Linked DNA regions of Lentimonas sp. CC4. The protein of the gene in region 1 interacts with the protein of each later gene in a pairwise test. Links are inferred from orthologs where the notes say so. Each region holds a gene or a part of one and is shown on either strand. Other genes may lie near its edges. The genes, in order: GZZ87_RS16950 and GZZ87_RS03830.

Evidence for each region.
Region 2: the proteins of GZZ87_RS16950 (region 1) and GZZ87_RS03830 interact in binary tests that used the Escherichia coli proteins (3 or more experiments, as listed by UniProt). The link is inferred for Lentimonas sp. CC4 from one-to-one orthologs.

Annotation. Positions count from the first base shown.
Region 1 is NZ_CACVBO010000001.1:3,957,666-3,969,041, forward strand. What follows is about bases 8,425-11,376. They hold GZZ87_RS16950 (cell division protein FtsZ), read right to left. Parts: upstream 10,567-11,376; coding sequence 9,283-10,566; downstream 8,425-9,282. Other genes in these bases: GZZ87_RS16945 (hypothetical protein), read right to left, coding at 8,425-9,243; ftsA (cell division protein FtsA), read right to left, coding at 10,582-11,376. Also shown: GZZ87_RS16905 (Na/Pi cotransporter family protein), read right to left, coding at 1-1,588; ppk2 (polyphosphate kinase 2), read right to left, coding at 1,601-2,431; GZZ87_RS16915 (DUF805 domain-containing protein), read right to left, coding at 2,803-3,138; GZZ87_RS16920 (nuclear transport factor 2 family protein), read right to left, coding at 3,216-3,713; GZZ87_RS16925 (DMT family transporter), read left to right, coding at 3,949-4,857; GZZ87_RS16930 (serine protease), read right to left, coding at 4,864-6,102; GZZ87_RS16935 (hypothetical protein), read right to left, coding at 6,236-7,156; GZZ87_RS16940 (SCO family protein), read right to left, coding at 7,201-8,052; more of GZZ87_RS16945, read right to left, coding at 8,188-8,424. UniProt on the Escherichia coli protein: Essential cell division protein that forms a contractile ring structure (Z ring) at the future cell division site. The regulation of the ring assembly controls the timing and the location of cell division.
Region 2 is NZ_CACVBO010000001.1:866,175-878,322, forward strand. What follows is about bases 21-2,850. They hold GZZ87_RS03830 (rod shape-determining protein), read left to right. Parts: upstream 21-839; coding sequence 840-1,862; downstream 1,863-2,850. Other genes in these bases: GZZ87_RS03825 (LL-diaminopimelate aminotransferase), read left to right, coding at 21-334; mreC (rod shape-determining protein MreC), read left to right, coding at 1,872-2,723; GZZ87_RS03840 (hypothetical protein), read left to right, coding at 2,713-2,850. Also shown: more of GZZ87_RS03825, read left to right, coding at 1-20; more of GZZ87_RS03840, read left to right, coding at 2,851-3,243; GZZ87_RS03845 (penicillin-binding transpeptidase domain-containing protein), read left to right, coding at 3,240-5,231; GZZ87_RS03855 (hypothetical protein), read right to left, coding at 5,967-6,608; GZZ87_RS03860 (SDR family NAD(P)-dependent oxidoreductase), read right to left, coding at 6,759-7,466; GZZ87_RS03865 (crossover junction endodeoxyribonuclease RuvC), read right to left, coding at 7,712-8,296; GZZ87_RS03870 (sulfite exporter TauE/SafE family protein), read right to left, coding at 8,471-9,256; tRNA pseudouridine(38-40) synthase TruA, read left to right, coding at 9,315-10,127; GZZ87_RS03880 (hypothetical protein), read left to right, coding at 10,147-11,148; GZZ87_RS03885 (MgtC/SapB family protein), read right to left, coding at 11,441-12,148. UniProt on the Escherichia coli protein: Forms membrane-associated dynamic filaments that are essential for cell shape determination. Acts by regulating cell wall synthesis and cell elongation, and thus cell shape.

The DNA.
Region 1 (11,376 bases):
GATCATCCTTTGCAATGGCATCGGCACATAAGTTCGTCGCTTCCCAGACAGTCCGATACACCGTCGACATTAACGCCCGCATCGCCTGACTCGGCACCACACGCTCCGTGCGCGCTTGATTGACCACATCCACCAACTCGGACTTCAACATACCACTCAGGCTGCGCAGATAATTACTCGCCGTCATCAACAGCAACAATTGCTGACCATCCTTCTGGCTCATCGCCTCTTTGGGCATCGAAGCTAGATACTTCAAAATGTGCTCCGTCAAAACCTCGATATCTTCTTCCTGTCGAGCAATGACATTGAGCTGCTCAGCCTCGGCCTCCCAACCTGCTTGCTTAAAGGCGGCAAACATCGAGTCTATGATCGAGCCGACGTGTCCGATCTCCAACTGCACCCGTTGTAGCGCTAAGCTGGGTGCCTCCAGTAATTCACGATCCAAATACTTCGGCTGAATCACTGCCTTAACCACTTCAGGACGATCCGGCACGATCTTCTCACATAACTTCGCCAACAATCCAGTGAACCAGATCAACACCATTGTATTCGCCACGTTAAAAAACGTATGTGCGTTCGCAATCTGCCGTGGCACTTCAACACTCAGACGCTCTGCCCCGGTCAACGATTCCGCCGCCGGCGAAATCGCTCGAATCAAATCACACAGCTGAGGAATAAAGAACGCCCACGCTGCGACACCGATCACATTAATCAATACATGCGCGACTGCGGCACGCACCGCAGGGCGCGACTTGCCGAGCGCAGCCAAAATCGCCGTCACGCACGTGCCGATATTCGCCCCCAGAGCTAAGGCAACTCCCGCCTCTAGCGTAATCGACCCACCACTCGCCAGAGCAATCGCAATACCCGTCGTCGCAGCCGATGACTGAATCAGCGCAGTGAACACGGCGCCGACCAAGATGCCCATCACGGGATTATTCATCTGAACCATCAAATCCAGAAACGGTTGATAGTCACGTAACGGAGTCATTGCCGCCCCCATCAGCCCCATACCAAAAAAGATCAGCCCTAAGCCCATCACCGTGTCACCGTAATTGCGCGCACGATCCCCCTTTGCAATAAAGCGCACGAGAAATCCAAGCGCCACAGGCAGCAAGGCATACTGCGTCACATTGAAGGCAATGATTTGAGCTGCGAACGTGCTCCCCACATTCGCGCCCATGATAATGCTCACCGCCTGCGTCAACGACATGAGCCCCGCACTAATAAAACCGACCACCAATACCGTCGTCACCGACGATGAATTCAAGATACCAGTGATCAAGGCACCCGAAAACGCACCGGAAAACCGGTTACCCGTCATCTTCTCTAGGAACAGTTTCAGGCCGTCGCCCGCCACCGCTTTAATGGCATCCGACATAATATCCATCCCGAGCAGAAACAGCGCAAGCCCACCAAAGAGCTGCATCCATACCGTGCTCCAAGCGATGTCAACTTCGACGACTTCAAGCTCCTCGATCACCTCAACCGCAGACTCAGGCGCACCAAAAGCGGCAGCCACACAACAAAAAGCCAAACAACACAGCAGAATCAATCGACTGCGTTGCTGCTTTAAGGAACGCATCATAATACCCATATCCTAATACTTTTCAGGAATCCAATTACGATCGGCCACCGACGCCGCAGTGTCATAAGCGCCCTTCTTTGAACGCTTCGGCAACTTGATCAGTTCCTCTTTCATCGTCTCATACGGAATCTGATCCAATAAATGCGAAATACAATTTAAGCGCGCTCGCTTCTTATCATTGGAATCGACTAAATTCCATGGTGCCCATTCGGTATCCGTCGCTTCCAGCATTTCGTCGCGCGCCTTCGAATAGTCATACCAGCGACCACGCGATTCCAAGTCCATCGGACTTAACTTCCAACGGCGCTTTGGGTCATGCACCCGTTTCAGGAAGCGTTTCTCCTGCTCCTCATTGTTAACATCCAACCAATACTTCACCAGCACGATGCCTTGATCAGTGATCCATCGTTCAAAGTTCGGGCAGATCTTCAAAAAATCAGCATGCTGCTTCTTGGTGCAAAACCCCATTACTTTCTCGACCCCCGCACGGTTATACCAACTACGATCAAACAAAACGACCTCACCAGCAGCAGGCATATGTGCGATATAACGCTGAAAATACAGCTGCGTCTTTTCCCGCTCACTCGGAGCTGGCAGCGCCACGGTGCGAAAAATACGCGGACTGACACGTTCACTAATCCGTTTGATCACGCCCCCCTTACCGGCAGCATCACGTCCTTCAAACACCACAACAATTCGTAGTCCTTGCTCAACCACCCAATGCTGTAAATGAACTAATTCTGTCTGCAACCGCTCAATTTCCTCCTCATAGAATTTATTTGAGAGCTTCTCAGGTGTTGACGTTTTCGAGACAGAAACAGGCTTTTTCTTCTTTTTAGGCATACGCTGAATAGGGGTGAATTAAATAGACTAACCAAAGTATAAAGAAGGCAAACAGAAGCAACTTCCAACAAAGAAAAAAGGCCTCACTGTCACTTTCAGGCGAAGATTGCAGAAGTGCACGTAAAGAGAGTGATAGACCTCGCTAGCGCGAGGTCGCTACGATTTCTCTGATAAAAAACCGACCATAGCGATGCGACGCTAGTCGTGTCACTTTTCGGAGCGGGATATTGAGCAGTCGACCTCGCTAGCGCGAGTGCGCTACGATATTTCTACTTCATCGCACGACCTTCGCCTTTCTTTGACGATGAGCCATAAAAAAGGCCTCACTGCAATATACAGCGAGGCCTTTTTAAGTAAGTATAAATATCAGACTATGCAGTCTTCGACGGAGCCACACACGCGTAGAGCAAGAACAAGACGTTCACTCCTGGAACCAACATCCAAAGCGTCATGTATGCGCCCTTGCCCATATCACGCAGACGCTTGAGTAACTGCATCAACCCGATCATCGAGCAGATCAATGCGCCAATGATCGCGCAGAAAATCCCCAAAGTGCCAAAGGTCCCATGGTGGAAATACTCCGGATGCGTGAAAAAATAATCCGCACCGTAGCCAATACCGGCAGTCAACGCGATCAGCACGACAAGGCTCAGAATGAATTTAACACGGCCAATGCCGCCTTCAGAACTTAAAAAACTTTTGCTCATAATGGGTAGTAGATGAAATACTTAATAGCAGATATTTAAAATTGCCGCCCAAAGCGCAACAAAAACTTACACCCGCACTATCGATCGTCTTTGATCCAGATTTGCCGAATCAACCACTCCCCCTCTACCTTTTCCCAGACAATACGGTAGTTCAAACGATCGCGCCAGTCATCACCACCACGCGTCGCAACTTTAGCGCTAGCCCGAACGGAAGACTCCGCGCGCGCGGCATCGGCATCCACCGCAATGGTATGCTGGCTCAAGCCCACAGACGCAGTCTCAATTGCATTTCGCACACTCAAAAAGGCAGCACTGATGGAATCTGCCCCAGACAGACTCGAGCGCTGCGGCAAATACTCGATCTCGCACGAATCTGTAAACAAGTCGGCGACTCGGCGACTACGCCCCAACGCCTCGAACGCCGATTCTGGTTCTGACTTTTCGACCAAATCCGCCAGCTCATTGAGTTGTTTATCAATCGCACGCGCATCCCAATCGACATTCCAAAAGAGGGACGCGATGCATAAGGCAACCAAAGCCGCCACAACGAGCACTGTTTTCTGATTGGGTGTCATTTTGCTAGCTTTAATAGAATGCACGGCGGAGCAATCGGTTATTTCCATACGGCGATGACCTGCTAGCGTGCCACACTATATTTAGGAGTTAGAAGTTAGGAGTCAGGAGTTAGTCTTTCGTAATGGTGCGCATAGAGTTTCGCAAGTGGTCTCTAATCTAGCGAACCACACAGAATTGATACTCAGATTCTAACTCCTTTCTTACGACTTCTAACGACTCTTTTAAGAATAACACATGTCTTGGATTATACTCAGCATATTATCAGCGCTCTTTCTTGGTTTCTACGACCTGGCCAAGAAGCATGCGCTCCGTGAAAACGCGGTATTCCCCGTGCTCTTCTTCGGCATCGTTACCAGCGCCTGCGTTTGGCTGCCCTTCATCATCTGGTCGCACTGGTCGCCCGAGTCTTACCCCGCCGCTGATTTCTTGATCACTCCGATTGGCTTGCACGCGCATGGCCTCTTGTTTTTCAAATCCGCGTTGGTAGCAGGTTCTTGGATATTTGGCTACTTCGCGCTCAAGCACCTTCCGCTTTCGATCGCGGGACCGATCCGCGCCACCAGCCCGCTTTGGACGATCCTACTCGCAACCTGCCTGATGGGTGAAAGCCCCAATAGCTGGCAATGGATCGGTATCGCTATCGTATTGGCATCTTTCTACGCCTTCTCATTTGTCGGCAAAAAAGAAGGCATTCACTTCCACCGCGACAAGTGGGTCGGTTACATGATCATCGCCACGCTCGTAGGCGCTTGCAGTGCGATCTATGACAAATATCTACTACAAACCGTCGGACTACGCCCCGCCGATGTGCAGGCATGGTTCTCCATCTATTTGGTGCCAGCGATGGCTCCCTTTTACCTGCTCTGGCTCAAAGGCGCATGGAAGCGCGGCACCTTTCAGTGGCGGTGGACGATTCCATTAATCGGTTGCTGCCTATTGATAGCCGACTTCCTCTACTTCACGGCCATCACCCAGGATGATGCGCTCATTTCAGTCATCTCTCCGGTGCGCCGCACCTCGGTGGTCGTCACATTCCTGGGCGGCATTTACCTACATGGCGAAAAGAACGTCCGCATCAAAGCGATCTGTATCGGAGCACTACTGATTGGCATCACACTGCTTAAGCTAAAAAGCGGGAACTAAGAACAGCTATAATGCTAGGCGTGAATCTTGAAAACGCGTCAACGCACGGATGGCTTCATCACGCACATCGTCAATCGAGTAGTAACGGCGCCTGTAGAAATCGACCTGCAATGCGTCCGCAGTGCTTTGGCGGTCACTTTGAAGCTCCATCAGCAGGCTAGTCACGAAACGCTTTAGCATGCGCTGATTGTGCGAAGAGTTCGTGCCTCGTTGCCACTGAAAATCTCGGTCAAAATTTTTAAATAAATAGCCCAACGAATCATGACTCCCGTAACCAGTCATCAGCTTATCCTCATACTGTAACATATAGCTGATATGCCACATCACTTTGGTGCGATCTTCATAGCGATGATACAATTCAGACTGCTGATATAAATCATTCAACGCGATCTGCCCCCACTCAATTTCGCCATCTAGCCGATAACCAAATCGACGAATATCAGCCTGCTCGGAATCTTCAGTCCACTTTGACTTCACGCTAAAATCCTTCAGGCGTGATGCAATCGCGACGACCTTGCCCAACTCATCATGCATAATGGGACTGCCGCTATTCCCAGGAACAAACTTAGCGGACACTTGGAGCTCATCGGGGCCAACACCAGTGACTTCCCCCGTCAAACGCGAGCCCACCCCCGCGCCGTCTGAGTTGCCAACCACCGTAACTGCTTGCCCAATGCCAACTTCGTCAAAACTCAAGGACTGTGAGAGCGGCAGCGTCGGTCCTTCCCACTCGATCGGAACGAGCGCAATGTCACGCTTCTGGCTAATGAAACCATATGACGGCAATGTTATCACCTCACCGTCCAATGTTCGAATCAATGCACCTCGCGCCGCGCCTAACACATGAATATTTGTAATGAGGAAAGTGCGCCCACGCATTTCCGCGATAAACCCAGAACCCTCTGACTGATCCGATGAAATCACCACCAGCGCCCCCGACTCAATCTCGCTAGCAGTAGGCATCGGCTCAATCGCATCACGTGCTGCCAACTCTGCTTCCGCAGCTGCCAGCTCACGTTTCAGTCGCGCAACCTTCTCTTCCAAGGTCTCCAGACCGACCCCATTCGCTTCATCCTGCAAGCGCAGTGCAAGTTCTTCCCGAGCTCGTTTCGCTCGCTCTAAGGGCGACTCACTTGTATCCGGAATTTTCGCAGTGAAGCCCTGCCCCAATACAGTCACACCACTGAGTAACAAGAGCGCGCTCAGCTGTAATGACCGGAAACTAATAAATCGAGGAGAAGACATTGTCCTCAAAATGCGCGACACGACGTGCGCTTCAAGCCGATTTATTCACGATGACTGATGGAATGAACGCACAACATTAAACTTTAAACGTTTAGCGTCGGACCTTGAGTGTTCGAGCGAAGCGATTCTCCCCCTACTCGACCTCCAAGTCGAAATGACCAAATACCTCACGGCCTTCCACCTGTATTTGAGCAAAGACGCGATACCAGCCAGGGTTCGGCACATTAAACAAAAATGCCAAGCCCTGCTCCACTTCCAGGGAGCGAGCTGAGACCACACTGTCAATCGGATGCATATGAGCAAAGCCCTTGCGCGCTGCATCGAAGGCCACCATATGCCCCTTTGCACCCATAATATCCTGCAGATCGACGGCATCGCCACCCTCCGTAGTCACAGTCAGGTCGAAGCGATAGTCCGTGCCCGTGCGTAGCCGCTCAGGCACCTCTCCGATATCAAAACGTATGCCATCCACCACACTCTGTGTATTGCGATCAAACTCCATTGCCGAAGCAATGCCAGCCACCTCAATCACACCTGTGCCGATAATCTGACGGCGTGTGCGCAACGGCACGATCTCGGTGAATACCTGATACGTGCCTGCGAGCTCTGGAGTAAACTCAAAGGTATATTGCCCATTCAATCCATCTGCCTGCGGATGCACGTGATGATAATCACGCAACGAAGGATCCACCACCATGACATGCATCTTCTTCGTATGCGTCATGGCCAGTTGATGCGGCGCAATCGGCGTGCCACCCGATGTCAGCAACTCTAGCGTCACTTCCTGCGCGACACCAGGCTTCGGTTCATCAGCCAAAAACACCCCCATTTCGACGGGATATTTGAGACGTGTCAGATCCAAAAATCCGGCATGATTGGTCGCGCAAAACTCTACCGAACCATCGGCATTGACGATCTCCTCATAGTGCAAGAATCCGCATTGCGCATCTGGCAATGCGCGTAATGCAAAATATGCCGCGACAAACAGCACGGTAAGCACCGAGATACTCACCAGCGAAATACGCTTGGAGTTTACGGGGTGATTCTGAGCCACGGCGGTCATATCAATGGGTGCAATACGGTTGTGCAGATAAAAGTCTACAATTGCTTGGCCGCTTCAATGAATTCTTCAGTCGTCCACTTCGAACCTTCCTTGCGAAACGCCACACGACCATTCGCGTCAACCAGCAAAGTCGCCATGGTGTGATTGATCGTGCCGTCTTCCTCCATCGTCAAAATCCCAAATTGACGGAGTAAATCATCCACAAGCTCTTGTGTCGCAGTGAGTAGATGAAAGTTGTCATTCTCTAATTGATAGCTCTGCGCATATTGACGAAGGATACCAGGCGAATCATATTCCGGATCAAAGGTAATCGTCACAAAATGTAAATTCTCCATGCCATCCTCACGCGCAATCTCCTGCAGCTCCGACATGCGTGTGGTCGATGCCGGGCACATCGTCGCAGCACGGCAACGCGTGAAAATAAAGTTTAGCACAAAGGCCTTACCGCGCATCTCACGGATTTGCAGAAAGTCTCCATGCTGATCGATCATCGCGAAATTGGGAATGTAATCACCCTGCCTCACATATTTACGCCGACTCATCGTCGCGGTCGCGTCATGCAACTGCTTATTGACATCGACCATTGCCTTCGCGCCGATGCCATCTACAGGAAAGATGCGCTCCAAATGCCAAACGCCGCTATAATCCACCGCCTCCGCTCGAATCAAACGCTCCGCATAGCCGATCTCTAGATCACCCGGCCCCACACGAAAGTCCACAGTCTGCCCAGCAGACAGGTCGGAACTCGCAGACTCCGTGAGCTCAACCCGTAAAGCCTTCGCCTCCGGCAAGACCTCCAAGACACGACCCTGCACCGAAAACGACTCCGCCGCAAGTGAACCCACCGCAAAGAGTGGCAATAAAATGCTATATATTAGACAACGCATCCGTGCAACTTGCCACGAAATGACGCGGCATCAAGTCCCGAAGGCAAGATTCCAGGGAACGCCGACGTCCTCGAGATCAAGCAGGCACCGCAGTGACCGGACGGCAAGATTGCCAAAATCACAATCCACTGATCTTTAATTACGTGTCGACCTGGAGTTCAGTTGATACTCCAACACGCCCGTGGTTCCATCACCAACAAGCAACACCTCACCACCAGTGGCAGCATTAACATTTACACACATGCCACGCGTCCCTCCCAGTATTTCCTGATACAACATTTCACCTGATGGCGTAAAAATCGCCAGAAGTGTCCTGCCAACAGATGAACGCGAGTGCGCTAACACTACCAGATATGGAGGCTCACCCTCGATAAATCGAACCGAGAGAGCTTGCGGGGGATGATACAAAGGAAATCCATCCAATGGGCCCTCGAACACAACTTCTCCATTCGAATCGATGATCAAAACGCATCGGCCAAAATACCCGACCAAAAAACTGAAGTCATCCGGCCATTGAACCGTATCAAAATGGTAGGGTTCAACTGGCAATTCCAATCGACTCAGCACTTCGCCATTAAAATCGTAGCGTTCAAGAACTCCACCTTCTTTCAAGCACATCAGCTGATCCTCTAGCACCAGACCGATGTCTCGATACTCGTGCCCAACGACCTTCCAAGTTACATTTCCTTTAGAATCCAGCTGATACAGGGCATCCCAATCTAACACGTAAAACTCGAGTGCTCCATCCGCATTCAAATCAGCAGCAATCATCTTTTGAGGCGCCAAGTTTGAATTCGGTCGAAACCCCCAGTGCGATTCCCCCTCAAGGGTCAACAGCCCCACACCTCCAAAACCGCCGCCGCCTCGCATCACAGACAGTTCACCATCACCCTGCACATCAATTAATTGCGGCGACAATCCACCACCCGTAGCGAAGTGCTGCAACAGTTCGTAATTTGACGCAGCCAGCAACCACACATCACACTGACCGAGTATTGCGATCTCATCACCTGAAGATGAATGATAGTCACCCACTTGTATCCTCTTCACATATCCACTCACAAACTCCTCGAAAACTTGAGTCTTCTGAACAATCGAAGAGTCAAGCAACACCCGTGGAGTTGGGTCGAAAGTCGTGCACCCCGACAATACCAAGTAAACAGGAAGAAATAGAAGCGTGAGACGCTTCATGTAATTGAAAATTTGCGTCCCATCGATTCCTCAACGAACTTACACCTTCAGCTTAATCTTAATCCCGCGGCGCAGATACGTCGGCACGTCGAGATCTTCATCCTTATAATCGTTGCGGTCGGTCTTTTCGAAATAACCACGCTGCGCATCGACTTCGTTAAAGGTAAACTCATCCTGATCATCGTTCACCAGCTTCTTCTTACGCCCGAGCTTAGTCTCATGCACTGGCTGCAATGGCAGGTCATCCTGAGAGATCTCCGACTGGAGCCCCAATCCTTCCATCACCTCTGAAGGCGATGTAACGACTTCAACTGGTTTAACCTGTTGCACAGGCACTTGGCGACGCTCCATCTCGGCCTTGCCGAGCACGCAGATCTCCAAACTCTCGCAGCGCGACTGATCCAACACCGCGCCAAAGACGATATCTTCACGCGATCCAAAACGCTTCGACACCTGCGATACAATATCGTTGACCCGTGAAATCGGTAGATCGGCACCACCAATGACATTCACCAAAATTCGATCCAGCTGCGTCGGCCGATCTCCCAAGTGCAGCAACGGGCAGATGAATAGATCATCCAGGGCGTCCTTCACATAGTCACCGCCAGTAGCGACCCCCGTGCCAAAAACCGTCTTACCACCCTGCCCCTGAAATACGGAACGCAGCGAACCGAGATCCAAATTAACGATACCAGTCTTCAACAACATCGCGCAGAGCGAGTTCACCCCGCGGCCGATCCAACGATCGGTAATCGCAAATGCATTGAGCACACTCGTGTCCTCCTCTCCTTCTTGCAGCAGCACATCATTGGGCAACGGAATGACCCCGTGCACTAACTTGCGCAACTCGCCCAAACCTTCATCTGCGATGCTCTTACGGCGTTGCCCTTCAAAACTAAAAGGCAAAGTCACAAACGCTAACACGAGCGCATCCGTCTTCGCGGCGACTTCAGCGACAATCGGTGCCGCAGCACTACCAGTGCCGCCGCCAAATCCAACCACCATGATGATCAAATCCAGATCACCGATTAGAGCGGCAATCGCATCGCGATCCGATTCTGCGGCAGCTCGGCCAATATCGACCTCACCCCCCGCTCCGAGCCCACGCGTCACGCTGCGCCCGATCATTAACTTCTCTGTAATTGAAGAACTCGCAAGCGCCTGCGCATCGGTGTTGATAGCCGCTAGTTGCACACTGTCAAACCCCTCAAGGTTCAACGCACCGACGGCATTGGTGCCCGCCCCCCCGACACCGATGATCTTAATCTTCGGATCCGCGCGCGGCGTAGCGTGACTACTTAAACTGTCTAGTTCGTGGCTCAATGAGGTCTCAATTAATTAAAAATTTAAAATGCTACCAAGTCGACGAAAGAGCCCCGTCGGCTTCGAGTTTTGCTGCGCATCTTCCTGACCAGTCAATGCATAATGTAAGAGTCCAAGCGCCGTGCTATATTCTGGCACACGGAGCTCTGGTGAAACATCTTGCGGCCCCTCAGACTGACGCGCCGGCAATCTGAGACTTCGCTGCGCGACCTCGTCAATACCTTCGAGACGCGAAGTTCCGCCCGTCAATACGATTCCCGAGGCAATATCCTCAGGCACGAGTAATTCCGCATCAATCAACTGATCCTTAATGATATCAAAAATCTCAGATACGCGCGCCTCAATAATCTTAGTAATCGCCGCCAGAGGATATTCACGATCTCCGATCGTCATATCACCATAGAGCCACACCTTCTCGTCGCGGTCTTCACTCTTATAATAGGCGCGACCGTTTCGTAGTTTCGACTCTTCGGCACTTTTACGGCCGACACGTAAGCCGATGCTCAGATCATTGGTAATATGATCACCGCCGACAGGCACCACGCCTGTTAGGACGATGTAACCTTTACGATAGAGCACAAAATCCGTAGTGCCTCCACCAATATCAATCACCAAGGCACCATTATCCTTCTCCGACTCTTCCAGTAGCACTGCCCCCGAAGCGATGCTCGATATGATCATATCACTCACATCGAGATCAATCCCACGAATCACACGAAGGCTATCGCTCACGATCTGGCTATCGCCATGCACCGACCAATAACCGACTTGCAGGCGCGAACCTTCTTTCGAAAGCGGGTTCTCCACTTG
Region 2 (12,148 bases), 3.1 Mb from region 1 along the record:
AGAAATCTCCGCGAAATACTCGCGCCGTATGGACCTCCTCGTGGACGCGCTCAACGGCGCAGGCTTCAAAGCGAAAAAGCCAAAGGGTAGCTTCTTCCTCTACGTCGCCGCACCAAAGTCCGCGACAATCGATGGCAAGACCACCGAGTTTGAATCCGGCGAAGCATGCAGCCAATGGCTCATCACCGAAGAGCTCATCAGCACAGTGCCTTGGGATGATGCCGGCAACTTCGTCCGCTTCTCCGTGACCTTCGCCGCAAAAGGCGAAGAAGCCGAAAAAACAATTGCAGCCGAAATCGGTCAGCGCCTCGCGAAATACACCTTCGCATTCTAAGGGGTCCAAACAGTCCCACGCTTTAACCTTAAAAGAGTAGTTAGAAGGAAGAAGGAAGGAGTTAGAAGCTGAGCATCAGTGTTTTATGGCGTCTTAGACGCTCGCCAAATGGCTTCGCCCTTCGGTTGAGTGTCGCTGCGCTCGGTGGGCGACTATAGGAGAATCTACAAAGGCTTCATAATTAAAGACTAACTTCTAACTACTGAATCTAGGTTTAAACAAAAGCACAGTCCTCGGACTGTGCTTTTTTGTTCTGCGGCGAAAATCCAAAATAGGAGGTGCTTCAGCGATCTGCCAAATAAAGCAGATCTCGCCGGCGACACATGAGGAGATAACCTCAAGCGATTAATCGCAACCCACGTATCGTTTATTCAATCACAGTCATGCTCCACGAATTTGCCTCGATCTAGGGTGGTAATTATTTGACTTTCAAACCCTTCCGAGTGTGATACAGCCTTTACTTTCACGCTCGAAAGTAAACGCATCTTAATTTTTCTTTAAAAACGTGTTCGGCCTTCTCTCAAACGACATCGGAATCGACCTAGGAACTGCAAACACTCTCGTGTTTGCAAAAGACAAGGGTATCGTCCTTCGCGAACCCAGTGTGGTAGCGATCTACACGTCCACGAAGAAGGTCTGCGCCGTAGGTGCCGATGCGAAGAAGATGCTCGGCCGCACACCGGGCAACATCACCGCCATCCGCCCGATGAAGGACGGCGTGATCGCCGACTTTGAAATCACCGAAGCCATGCTCCGGTATTTCATCAAGAAGGTAAACAAGACCAAAACTTTTGTTGCGCCACGCATCGTCGTAGCAGTGCCCTCGGGCATTACCGAAGTCGAGCGCCGCGCAGTTAAAGACTCCGCAATCCGCGCTGGAGCGCGCGATGTCGTCCTGCTCGCAGAGCCTATGGCAGCCGCGATCGGTGTCGGACTTCCAATTGACGAGCCAGCTGCAAACATGATCGTCGATATCGGCGGTGGCACCACCGAAGTGGCAATTATCTCCCTCGCAGGCGTAGTTTACACCAAGAGTATCCGCGTCGGTGGCGACGAAATTGACAACGCGATCGTCAACTACATGAAGCGCGCTTATAACCTGATGATTGGAGAGCGCACAGCGGAAGAGATCAAGATCCGTGTCGGTTCGGCCTTTCCACTCGAAGAAGAAATTTCCATGGAAGTGCGCGGTCGCGACTCTGTTGCTGGCCTGCCAAAGACCATTACCATCTCATCTCCTGAGATTCGCGATGCACTCGCCGATACCATGGCATCCATCGTTGATATGGTGCGCAATGCTTTGGAGCGCTGCCCACCAGAACTTTCAGCAGACCTCATCGACCGTGGCTTCGTCCTCGCTGGTGGTGGCGCGCAGATCCGTGGCCTCGATCAATTGCTAAGCGATGCGACTGGCCTACCAGTGGTCATCGCAGATGACCCTCTGAGTGCGGTCGCAAACGGCACCGGCATGGTGTTGGAAGAACTGGCCTTTCTATTGAAAGACCTCACGGGGAACCCCAAAAGCTAAGCATTGCACGTGGCGAAATTCCGCCTCGATAAGTTCAAGCCGATAGTCGCCTTAGGCCTCTTTCTCGTTGCTTGGTGGATACTGCCAGCGGTGGCTAAGTCATTTATGCGCATCAGCTTTACTGAAGTGCAAGCACCCGCATGGATCGTTTCCTCCTATTTAGATGATCTTGAAGAGTTCTGGGCGCGCCGCAGCCACTCGAAAATCGAGCTCATCGAAGCTGGCCAACAGTTAGCTCGCCAGAAGGCATTTTACCAATTGCTCGATCAGCGTAACAAGATACTCGAAACCGAGGTCATGCGCTTAGAATCAATCCTCGACATGCCTGCTCGCCGCGAATTTCGCTACGAAGTGGCACGCGTCATCCGCCGCGATCTCAACGCATGGTGGCAGCAGATCGTCATTCGCAAGGGAGAGGACTACGGCATCACCGAAGGTGCAGCAGTCATCTTCGCAGGCGGTGTCGTCGGTCGCGTCGTCAAAGTCGATGCATTCACCAGCCGTGTCGAGCTGGTCACCAGTCCGAACTTTCGCATGGCCGCCAGCTTCGAGGGCGACGACCGCCCAGTCGTCTATCAAGGCGTGCCGCAAAGCGGCTTCGGCAAGGCCAGCGGCGAGGTGCGCGATGCACCGCAAGACCTAGTGGCCAACACCCAAACCCCACTACGACTCGTCTCTACACGTTTAGGGGGCACCTTTCCTCCCGGGCTCTTGATCGGCGAGGTCATTTGGCTGGAGCCCGGCAGCACCGGCATCTTCCAAGCAGGCACGGTGCAACTCGACGATCGGCTACTGAGCCTCAGCGAAGTTTCGGTCCTCATCCCACTCAACCCTCTCGATTACGACAGCGATGCTCCTTGATCCACGCGTAATCATCCTCTTTGCAGCCAACGCCCTGCTGCTCTTTCTGTGTCTCTTGGTCAATTCTAGCCTAGCACCGCTCTCGCTGTATCTAGTGCTCCTCGGCCCAATGCTCGTGCTACCCGCACTTTACCTGAATCATCGCTCGTTCTTTATCTGCACCTTGATCACCGGCCTCTGGGTCGATGCCGCGCTTCCCTCTAAATTCGGGCTATTTACTTGCGGCTTCATGGCCATCGGCACCTGCATCACGATGGCCCGTATCCGCTTCCGCGCAGAGCACAACTACCACCCCATCCTAATCGCACACGTCGCGAATGTCGCTTGCATCCTGCTACTCACCATCAGCGAAGGGCTCGCGTATATTAGCTCTCCCGCCTTCTGGGGACAAGTGCTCGTCACCACCCTGCTCTCTCACCTAGCGCTGCTGATCATCGCACCGTGGTTCTTCAACCTCGAGCGCCTGCTTTTCACGCTCTGCCACGCTGAAACAGAGCCCGACGACTTCCCAATGCTATGAGTCAATACGATGTGCATAAGGGGGAAAATCCACGCATCCTACTGTTCCTCTGGATCGTCCTAGCGGCCTCCGCGGTCCTGATCGGCGGGCTCGGATGGAGCCAGCTGATCGACATTCGCGAATATAAGGAAATCGAAAAACGCCAGACCGAGCGACGCATCCTCACGCCCGGGCCACGCGGCGACATCTACGACCGCGACGGCAATCTACTCGTCGGTAACCGTCCGCACTACTCTGCCGTCGCTTACCTCGACGACCTACGCTCCGACTTTCGCAAGGAATACTCAAAGATCTACAACGCCGAGCGTGCCCGTATTAAAGAAGAATACGAGAATACACCCGAAGACGAACGCCCACACGACCCGCCCACCCCGAACTACAACAAGTGCGCATGGACTGCCCGCCTCAACGTCGTCAACCGCTACATCGACATCATCAATCGCATCACCGGCAGAGACGACTCGATTACCGAAAGTAAGCTAATCCGCCACTTCAACGAGAAGCTCCTGCTCCCACTACCGCTCGTCGAAGACCTAAGCCCCGATCAATACGCCCGCCTCGTCGAACAGATCCCCGTCAATTCCCCCATTCAAATCCACACTGGCACCGCACGCTACTACCCCTACAAATCCGCCGCAGCCCACCTACTCGGCTACGTGCAAAACACCCTGCCCGACGCCAGTGAAATCCCCGACGACGGCATCAAGACATTCACCTTCAAAACCAAGCTTGGCAAAACCGGCCTCGAACGCTCCTTCAACGACCTGCTCTCCGGCAAGACCGGCATGGAAATGTGGCGCGTCGACCCTCTCGGCTTTCAAGATACACGCCTAGAAATGATCCCTCCTGAACAAGGCGAGAATCTCATCACCAGTATCGACATGGACCTGCAACTCGCCGCTGAGACCGGCCTGGGCGATCGCACCGGCGCGGCCATCGCACTCGACATACAATCAGGCGAAGTGCTCACCCTCGTCAGCCATCCCACCTACGACCTCAACGACCTGAGCCCATTCATTCCACGCACCACCTTCGAGGAAATCAACGAACGCGGCGCATGGCTCAACCGCGCCCTACAGCTCTCTTACCCGCCCGGCTCCACCTTCAAGCTCATCACCTCCATCGCCGGCATGCGTAACGGCACCATCGATGGCAACACCAAGCACAACTGCCAAGGCGTGCACCGCGTCGGCAATCGCGTCTTCCGCTGCAACTCGCGCTGGGGGCACGGGCAAACCGACCTGCCCGCCGCCATTGAAAAAAGCTGTAACGTCTTTTACTATGCTGAAGGCCTACGCATGGGAATCGATGTCCTCAGCGCCGAAGCCAAGCGCTTCGGACTCGATCAAAAAACTGGTGTCGAAGTGCCCTTCGAAACCAGTCGCGTCGTCGTGCCCTCTAAAGAATGGAAACGAGAAAAAGTCGGTTCGGGCTGGGTGCCTGGCGACACCGCGAACACCGCCATCGGCCAAGGATTCCTCCTGCAGACTCCATTACAAATGGCCACCGTGATCGCCTCCATCGCACGCGGCGAGACGCGCACCAAACCCACCCTTAAAGCACTCACCCGCGAGGAGGCCATGCAGGTCAACCACGGCGGCGAATCCATCGGGCTCACGCCCGAACAAACACACCTCCTCTGGGAAGGCATGGAGCGCGTCGTCGGCCCCAACGGCACCGGCCGCCTCGTGCAAATCGACCACTTCCGCATCGGCGGCAAGACCGGCACCGCCGACTTCCGTGCCCACGGCAAAGAAGTGAACCTCGCCTGGTTCTTCGGGTTTGCCCCTATGGACAATCCGCAGATTGCGGTGGCCGTCATGGTCGAAGGCACCGACGAGAGCCACGGCTACCACGGCGGCTCCACCGCCGGCCCCGTCGCCAAAGACATTTTTCTAAAATTCATCGAGAAATACCCCGAACGCGCAGGCTTCCCAACGGCGTCAGAACAAAGTGACACAGACATTTTGTCTGTGTCATCAGAGTGAGCCGCCTCCACTCAAAGATCCAGCGGACTGACCATCTCCTTCTTTGTTCGGCTCTGCACGGTGTGCGTGTAAATCATCGTCGTCTTGATGTCGGCATGCACGAGCAGTTGCAGCATACCTTGTTCGAAATGAAGGAAGACTCCCAACAGAATGGAGCCACTTAGAAAACCAAGATTGGCACTTTAATGCCCGAGGCGTAGATCACTTCAAAAAAAGAATTAAAATTCAATTCGCAGACAGTTCCATCAGAATTGAAACGATTCGCGGTTGAGATCCAATATACAATAAACCTAATCAAGAAATCGAACAGGTCGTCAGCGAATCATCTCTATCCTTAAAAGAGTAGTTAGAAGACAGTAGTCAGAAGCTGAATATCAGTGTTTTATGAAGAATCTCCGATTCGCCAAATGGCTTCGCCCTTCGGTTGCACCCAAGGGCATAATAAGTGTCGCTGCGCTCGGCAGGCGGCGTCAAATACTCTCGGAAGCGCCTTATTACCAAGGACTAACTTCTGACTTCTAACTCCTGAATCTAGGTTGATCAAAAGAAGAGAGAGAGAATCTATTCACTGGTTGCAGTATTCCGAACCATGATGTGCCACTATTTCAAGCGCAGAAGAATTACATATAACGACACCAGAAATAGGATAGAGATTCGGAATGAATATCCCCTCGGCGGAGCGATATGTCCCGAAATCTGCGTTTCCAGTCATGTCATCCTTTAGATGGCAGGCACCTAGCCTGTAGACTCAGCAGACTCGCCACTGGCTTGCAAGCGACGCTCACGAGCAAACAAATCCTCTTCCCTTTGTTCTAGCTCGGCAAGTTTCTCCATATGCTCGTTCAGACGGGAAATCAAAGACTCCTCCATCTCCGCTAAAGCCTGCTCGCGTTCAGCTAGTAGCCCCTCGCCGTGATTCAAATCTTCATCGCGTCGCGTAAAGCTAGCAGCCTGTAAATGCGACGCTTCCCTCGATTGCCCCACCTGTAACTTTGCAACTTCGTGCTCCTGCTGCAGTGACTGGTAACGCTTCTTTAGATCAGCCAACTCTGCCTCCAAGTCACGAATTCGCAGAGACTCGCTCTCACTTGTCGCTGTTGGCACACGGCCACAATCCTCATCGGTCTTTTCGTAATACGCCTTCGGTGTAAAACTCGAAAAATCAGCAGCCATTAAGGAGAGAACTGAAGTATACTTTAAAGTCGGGCCGATCCCTGAAAATTGACAGTCGCCGAGATGCGACTCCAACAAAACCAGAATGTGCACCTTCGGATCGGCCAGCAATAATCGAACCTTCGCCCGGTTAGCACCCAGAGCACGATCAACCAACTGATCTTTCGTCAGTATACTTAGATGAATGCGAGGAGGAACAGCCATAATTCAGAACATAAGATAAATTACTTACGCAGAAAACAAGGTATATTCCTCTTTTCTTTCACAAGCACAGCAATATCCGGCTCAACACCACAGAGAAAATGAACGAACCTGCAGGCTTTTCAGGTAAAACAGAGCCACGACTCCCGAACGCTACAGCTTCCGAATATCAGCATAGGCACCGCTCGGACGCTCCAGCAATTTTGGAAACGTATCGATCAATTGACGCGCGCAGGTATCACCATCCGGCATTTTCTCCGTGCCCTTCGCCTCCTTCAAAATCGCCAATGGTTTGAAACGCTCATCTTCCGGAAGGTTCGTCAAATAGTCCTGCATCGCAGTATCCACCAAGCCCGGAGCCAAGGATGTAAAGTGCGTGCGGCGCTGCTCATTCGCATACATATGGATCAACATGTTCAATGCCGCCTTCGAAATGCTGTAACCATTCCAGCCACGTTGCCCCGAACGCGAAGCCCCCGACGAAATGGCCACCACCTGCTTCACTTGTCGGCCAGAGGCAAAAATCAGATCCAGCAACCACTTATTGGCGACCATATTGACCTCCATCGTTTCACGAAAATCGCTCAATGGAGTGTCCTTGAAATCACGAATCTCACCCAGCTTCCCAGCATTGAGAACGACTAAGTGTAGGTTCCCTGCATCTGCCAGCAAACTACCCACCGCATGGATCGCAGTCGCAGCATCGGCAAAGTCTGCTGCCTTAAAAATAAGCCCCTTTTCGATCAAATCCTTAGGCGCACGGCGACTGCACCCATATACCTGAGCACCTTGCTCCAAGTAAGTCTTTGCCAAACTATACCCCAAACCAGAGCTTACGCCTGTAATAAATACTTTCTGCATAGCACACCGTATGAGGTTTTTAGCCTAGAAATACAAACATTGTGTGAGCGTTATCCAAATTTCTTGAACACGTAATTCAAAAAACGGAAATCAGAAGCTAGGAGTTAGAAGTTGCTCAATGACACTGAGGAAGTTGCGCCAGTGGGCGCTCTACGCCAACTTGGCGAGACTCAAAAATGCGTATGTCGTAGAAACGGAGGTCTGAATTCTAACTTCTGGCTTCTGCTTAAGGACAACTCGACGCACTACTCCCCGCGCCAGGTATAAGCATGGCACAGCGCCACCGCAGCGGCATCGGATTCGTCCAATCGCTCAGTCAAATCAGCACCTGTAATACTCTGGATCGTTCGCGCCACTTGCTCTTTACTCGCTCGGCCCGCACCTGCCACGGCCTGCTTGATCCGCAATGGGGCATATTCAAAAACTGGCAAGCCGCGCATCGAAGCCACCGCAATCGCCGCACCGCGTGCCGCTCCCAGAATCTGCGCCGTCTGGAAATTTTGCACATAGATGGTCTGCTCAATCGCCACGTGATTGATCTTATGTTGATCAATAAAATCCTCCACTTGGTTGCCGATCGCACCGAGGCATTCGATCTGCGAGATAACCGGCTTCAGCTTGAGCGTCGCCGTTTCCAGCACCCGCACCTTGCCGTTCGGCTGATAGTCCAGCACCGCAAAACCACTGCCACGCAGGCTGGGGTCGATCCCTAGCACGATCCCCTTAAACTGCACCGTGCGCATCGGTGTCGCTCGCAGTGCCTTTGCAGATTGCGCACCGCCTCGCGCGATATGCTCAGCCCAAAGTTTACGTGTCGATTTACGTGCCATTGAGGAGAATTAGGAATTAAGAATTAGGAATTACGAGTTCGGAATGACCAGTTAGTCAATTAAACACCCCTCCCTCCTCAGCTCTCTGACCTCTGACCTCTGGCCTCTCACCTCTGGCCTCTGGCCTCTGACCTCTCACCTCTCACCTCTGACCTCTGACCTCTGACCTCTGACCTATAAAACCAGCTTCAGACCACCGATCACCACAAAGACCCAAATCAATATCTCAAATACCCGCTGGTTGATCCGCTTCACAATCAACGGCGCGATCATCGCAGCCACCAGCGCATACGGCATAAAACTCGCGCTAAACCCGAGGGAGCTGAAATCAATGATGCCCAAATCCATCATGAACGGCACTTTGATCAGATTCACCAATAGAAACAGCCACGCCGATGTGCCGATGTAGGCATATTTCGGCAGCCCCGAGGCAATAAAATAGAGCGCGGCCACCGGCCCCGCCGCATTTGCCACCATTGTCGCAAACCCACCAATGATCCCCGTCGTGGCAATGAACACTGGGTGGTGCGGCAACAGATCCTCCCCCTCATGGTTGCGGCGGCTCCACTTACGAAAGAAGTGCACCCCCGTCATCGAGAGCAGAATCACGCCGATCAAGAATTTGACATGCGCATCATTCACCCGACTAAAGACAAAATAGCCGATCACGATGCCCACGAGCATCCACGGCAGCAGCTTCCAAATATACGGCCACAGTGCATGACGACGATAGATCGAAACCGCCACAACATCTGCCGCGATCAAGATCGGCAGCAACACCCCGACCGATGCTTTCGCTGGCAGTGCCAGTGCCAGCAATACCACCGTGAGATTCCCCACGCCCGGCAAGCCACCTTTCCCCAAACCGACAAAGACCGCGCCCAACGCGACCAGCGCATATTGCCATGTTTCCAATTCCCCCATGGCAACGCAGACTTGCAGCCCGAAGACAGACCTCAACTCTTAATCATAATCTTACTCTTAATCATAATCCCCCTGATCGATTAAGAGTAAGATTATGATTAGGATTAAGACTGCCAGACGAAACTTCGCTCTTCACAACTCCCCCAAAGGCGACACAGTCCTCCTCATGCGTTGGAAATGTATTTGCGCCTACGACGGCACTGATTTTGAGGGTTGGCAACGCCAACCCAACGGCAACGCCGTGCAAAACCATATCGAAGCGATCCTCTCAAAGATCTTCTCCATCAAAATTCTAACCCAAGGCAGTGGACGCACCGATGCCGGCGTGCATGCCAACGGGCAATGCTTCCACTTCGATGCCGATTGGAAGCACCCACCTGAGAAGCTGATCCGTGCGCTGCATGCGCAATTGCCGACGACGATTCAGATCAAATCGATCCAGCCCGTCAGCGACGACTTTCACGCCCGCTTCTCCGTAACCGGCAAGCGCTACAAATACCGCTACACCCTCGGCCGCGCCAAACCGACCCACGACCGCTACGTCTGGGCCTGCCGTGACATTCCACTGGACCTCGACGCCATGAATGCCGCCGCCCAACACCTGGTCGGCACGCACGACTTTACCGCATACAGCGCCAGCCACAGTAAGGACAACGACCCGAACCCCGTAAAAACCGTGCACACGCTGGCAGTCATCCAGCGCGGCAAACAGCTCACGCTTACCGCCGAAGGCTCCGGATTTCTCTACAAAATGGTGCGCAGCATCGCCGGCGCACTCTACGCCGTCGGCCGCGGACGCCTCAGCCCCGACGAGATTCGCACAATTCTCGAATCCAAGCAGCGCACCCATCGCATCGTCACGGCACCTGGCAAAGGCCTAAGCCTCGACCGCGTTTTTTATAAATAACGAACCTTGATACGCAGACATGATGAAACCAATCGCACAAGCCCTCGCACTCATCTTCATGCTGCCGATCTGTCTTGCTCACGGGGAATCTCCCCTCATCGGCACACCACAAGGATCACAACTACAAGATTATCGTGCACAGGAAGGGGCATGGGTGCCTGCAGAAATCGACTCTGAGACTCCTTTGGAAACCTTGATTCAGCGACTAGATCATGATTGGGAGCTTAACTTCACCGGAAAATCCCAATACATTGGTTACACCGACGATATGTTCTCTATTGCAAAGCATGGGGACGCCGCAATCCCAGTCCTCATCGATTACATAAAGGAGAACCATTCATCCAAAGCGAGAATCGGAGCCGTGTATACTCTGCATCTTATTGGAATCGACCGAACTGTTTTCGGTGGCTTTGAAGAAGACTTCCGAAACCAAGCAGCGAGGGATGCATTACTCAGCTTATTGAATCATGCAGACCTACAGCAGTTAGCTGCAAGACTGCTGATGCGTGATCCATGGCCATACGATGTGCCGTTTCTATTTGCCGCACTTGAAAATTCGCAGACTGACGCTTTGCCGATCTCCAAGGCTCTATTTCGCTACGGATTACAGAATATCCCATTCCGGCAAAAGGACGCAATTTCTAATAAGTCCCTGCTACTGCGAGAGGTTCCGACCCCCGAAGGAGGCGACTTGGTTGATCTATTTCGTGCCATGAAAACCGTCAGCCAAGGAGACATTGTAATCGAACCTGGTTTACTTCTCAGTTGGCCTTACCTTCCTCAGGCCCCTACTTGGAAATTTGGATCTCCAGCACAATCCAGCCGTTCCATTGAGAAAATATTGGATCAATATGTTGGCGAAGGCAGACCTTTTAACTACACCGACTTAGGATACCCAGTGGATTGGTTTACAGATGGAGGAAGCATACAACTGTGCTCCCCGATCACAATGAAGCGTCGATGGCTTAATTGGTGGAAATATAGCCTTCATCGGTATGCGCGACCAATGATAACGAATTGAGCGATTCACCCTTGCTAGGGTAAGTAAGTAGTCAGCAGATCCGCGGACCTTTGGCAGGAGGGCAAACGCAAAATATAAAGATCCCCATTCCCCTTGCTCCAAATTATACCTGAAGTAAAGATCTCAGAGATTAAAAGTGACTGTGACATTTCAATACAGCCGTTTGTTGATCTAGAACGTGCCTTCCAATCCAGCTCAACACGGCCTTTCCTGCGTAAAGAACCGCGTCCTACACCATTCATTTAAATTTAGCTTTTGGTCGCAATCGTTGCTTTGCATGAGACGCTAACCATCAAATCAGATAGAACGCACCGACACCGGCCAACACGGTCGCACCTAAAGCAATCGCGATGTGTTTGCGTAATTGCGTCGAACCGAGCGAGAAAACCAAGCCTGCCTTGAGCAAGGTGTTAGCGATCGCGGCGACAATTACTGCTTTCGCTGCCAAATCGGCGGTCACGATGCCATCCTTAAGATTATTGGTAATCGATAGCGCGATGGCATCGAGATCCGTCAGCCCCGAGACAAAGCTCAAAGCGAGCAGGCCCTCGCTCAGGCCGGAACTCATAAACACTTTTACGAGCACAGAAATGATGCCGTAAATCAGCGCGAACTTAATCGCAATCCCTAGCCCAAGCGGGTTTTTCAACTCGGGTATTTCCGTCGCTTCTCTGCCCTTCCGATACAACAGCCCGACGATCAGGATATACAACAAGCCTGGCACCGACAGCACCAGAAACGGCAACCATAGCGACGGGATAAACTCTGGGCAAATGAGCCCGAGTATGATGATCACGCGCGCCAGCATCACCGTGCAGGCCATCACAATTGCTAGGGCAAAGCCTAATGAAAGCGCGGGATAGACCTTCGACTCTCGGCTAAATGCCAGCGTCGTAGCCGTGCTCGATGCTAGGCCTCCCACGAACCCCGTCAGTATCACGCCAGAGCGTGTGCCGAGCATGCGAATCAACAAATACCCCACAAATCCAAGCCCCGAAAT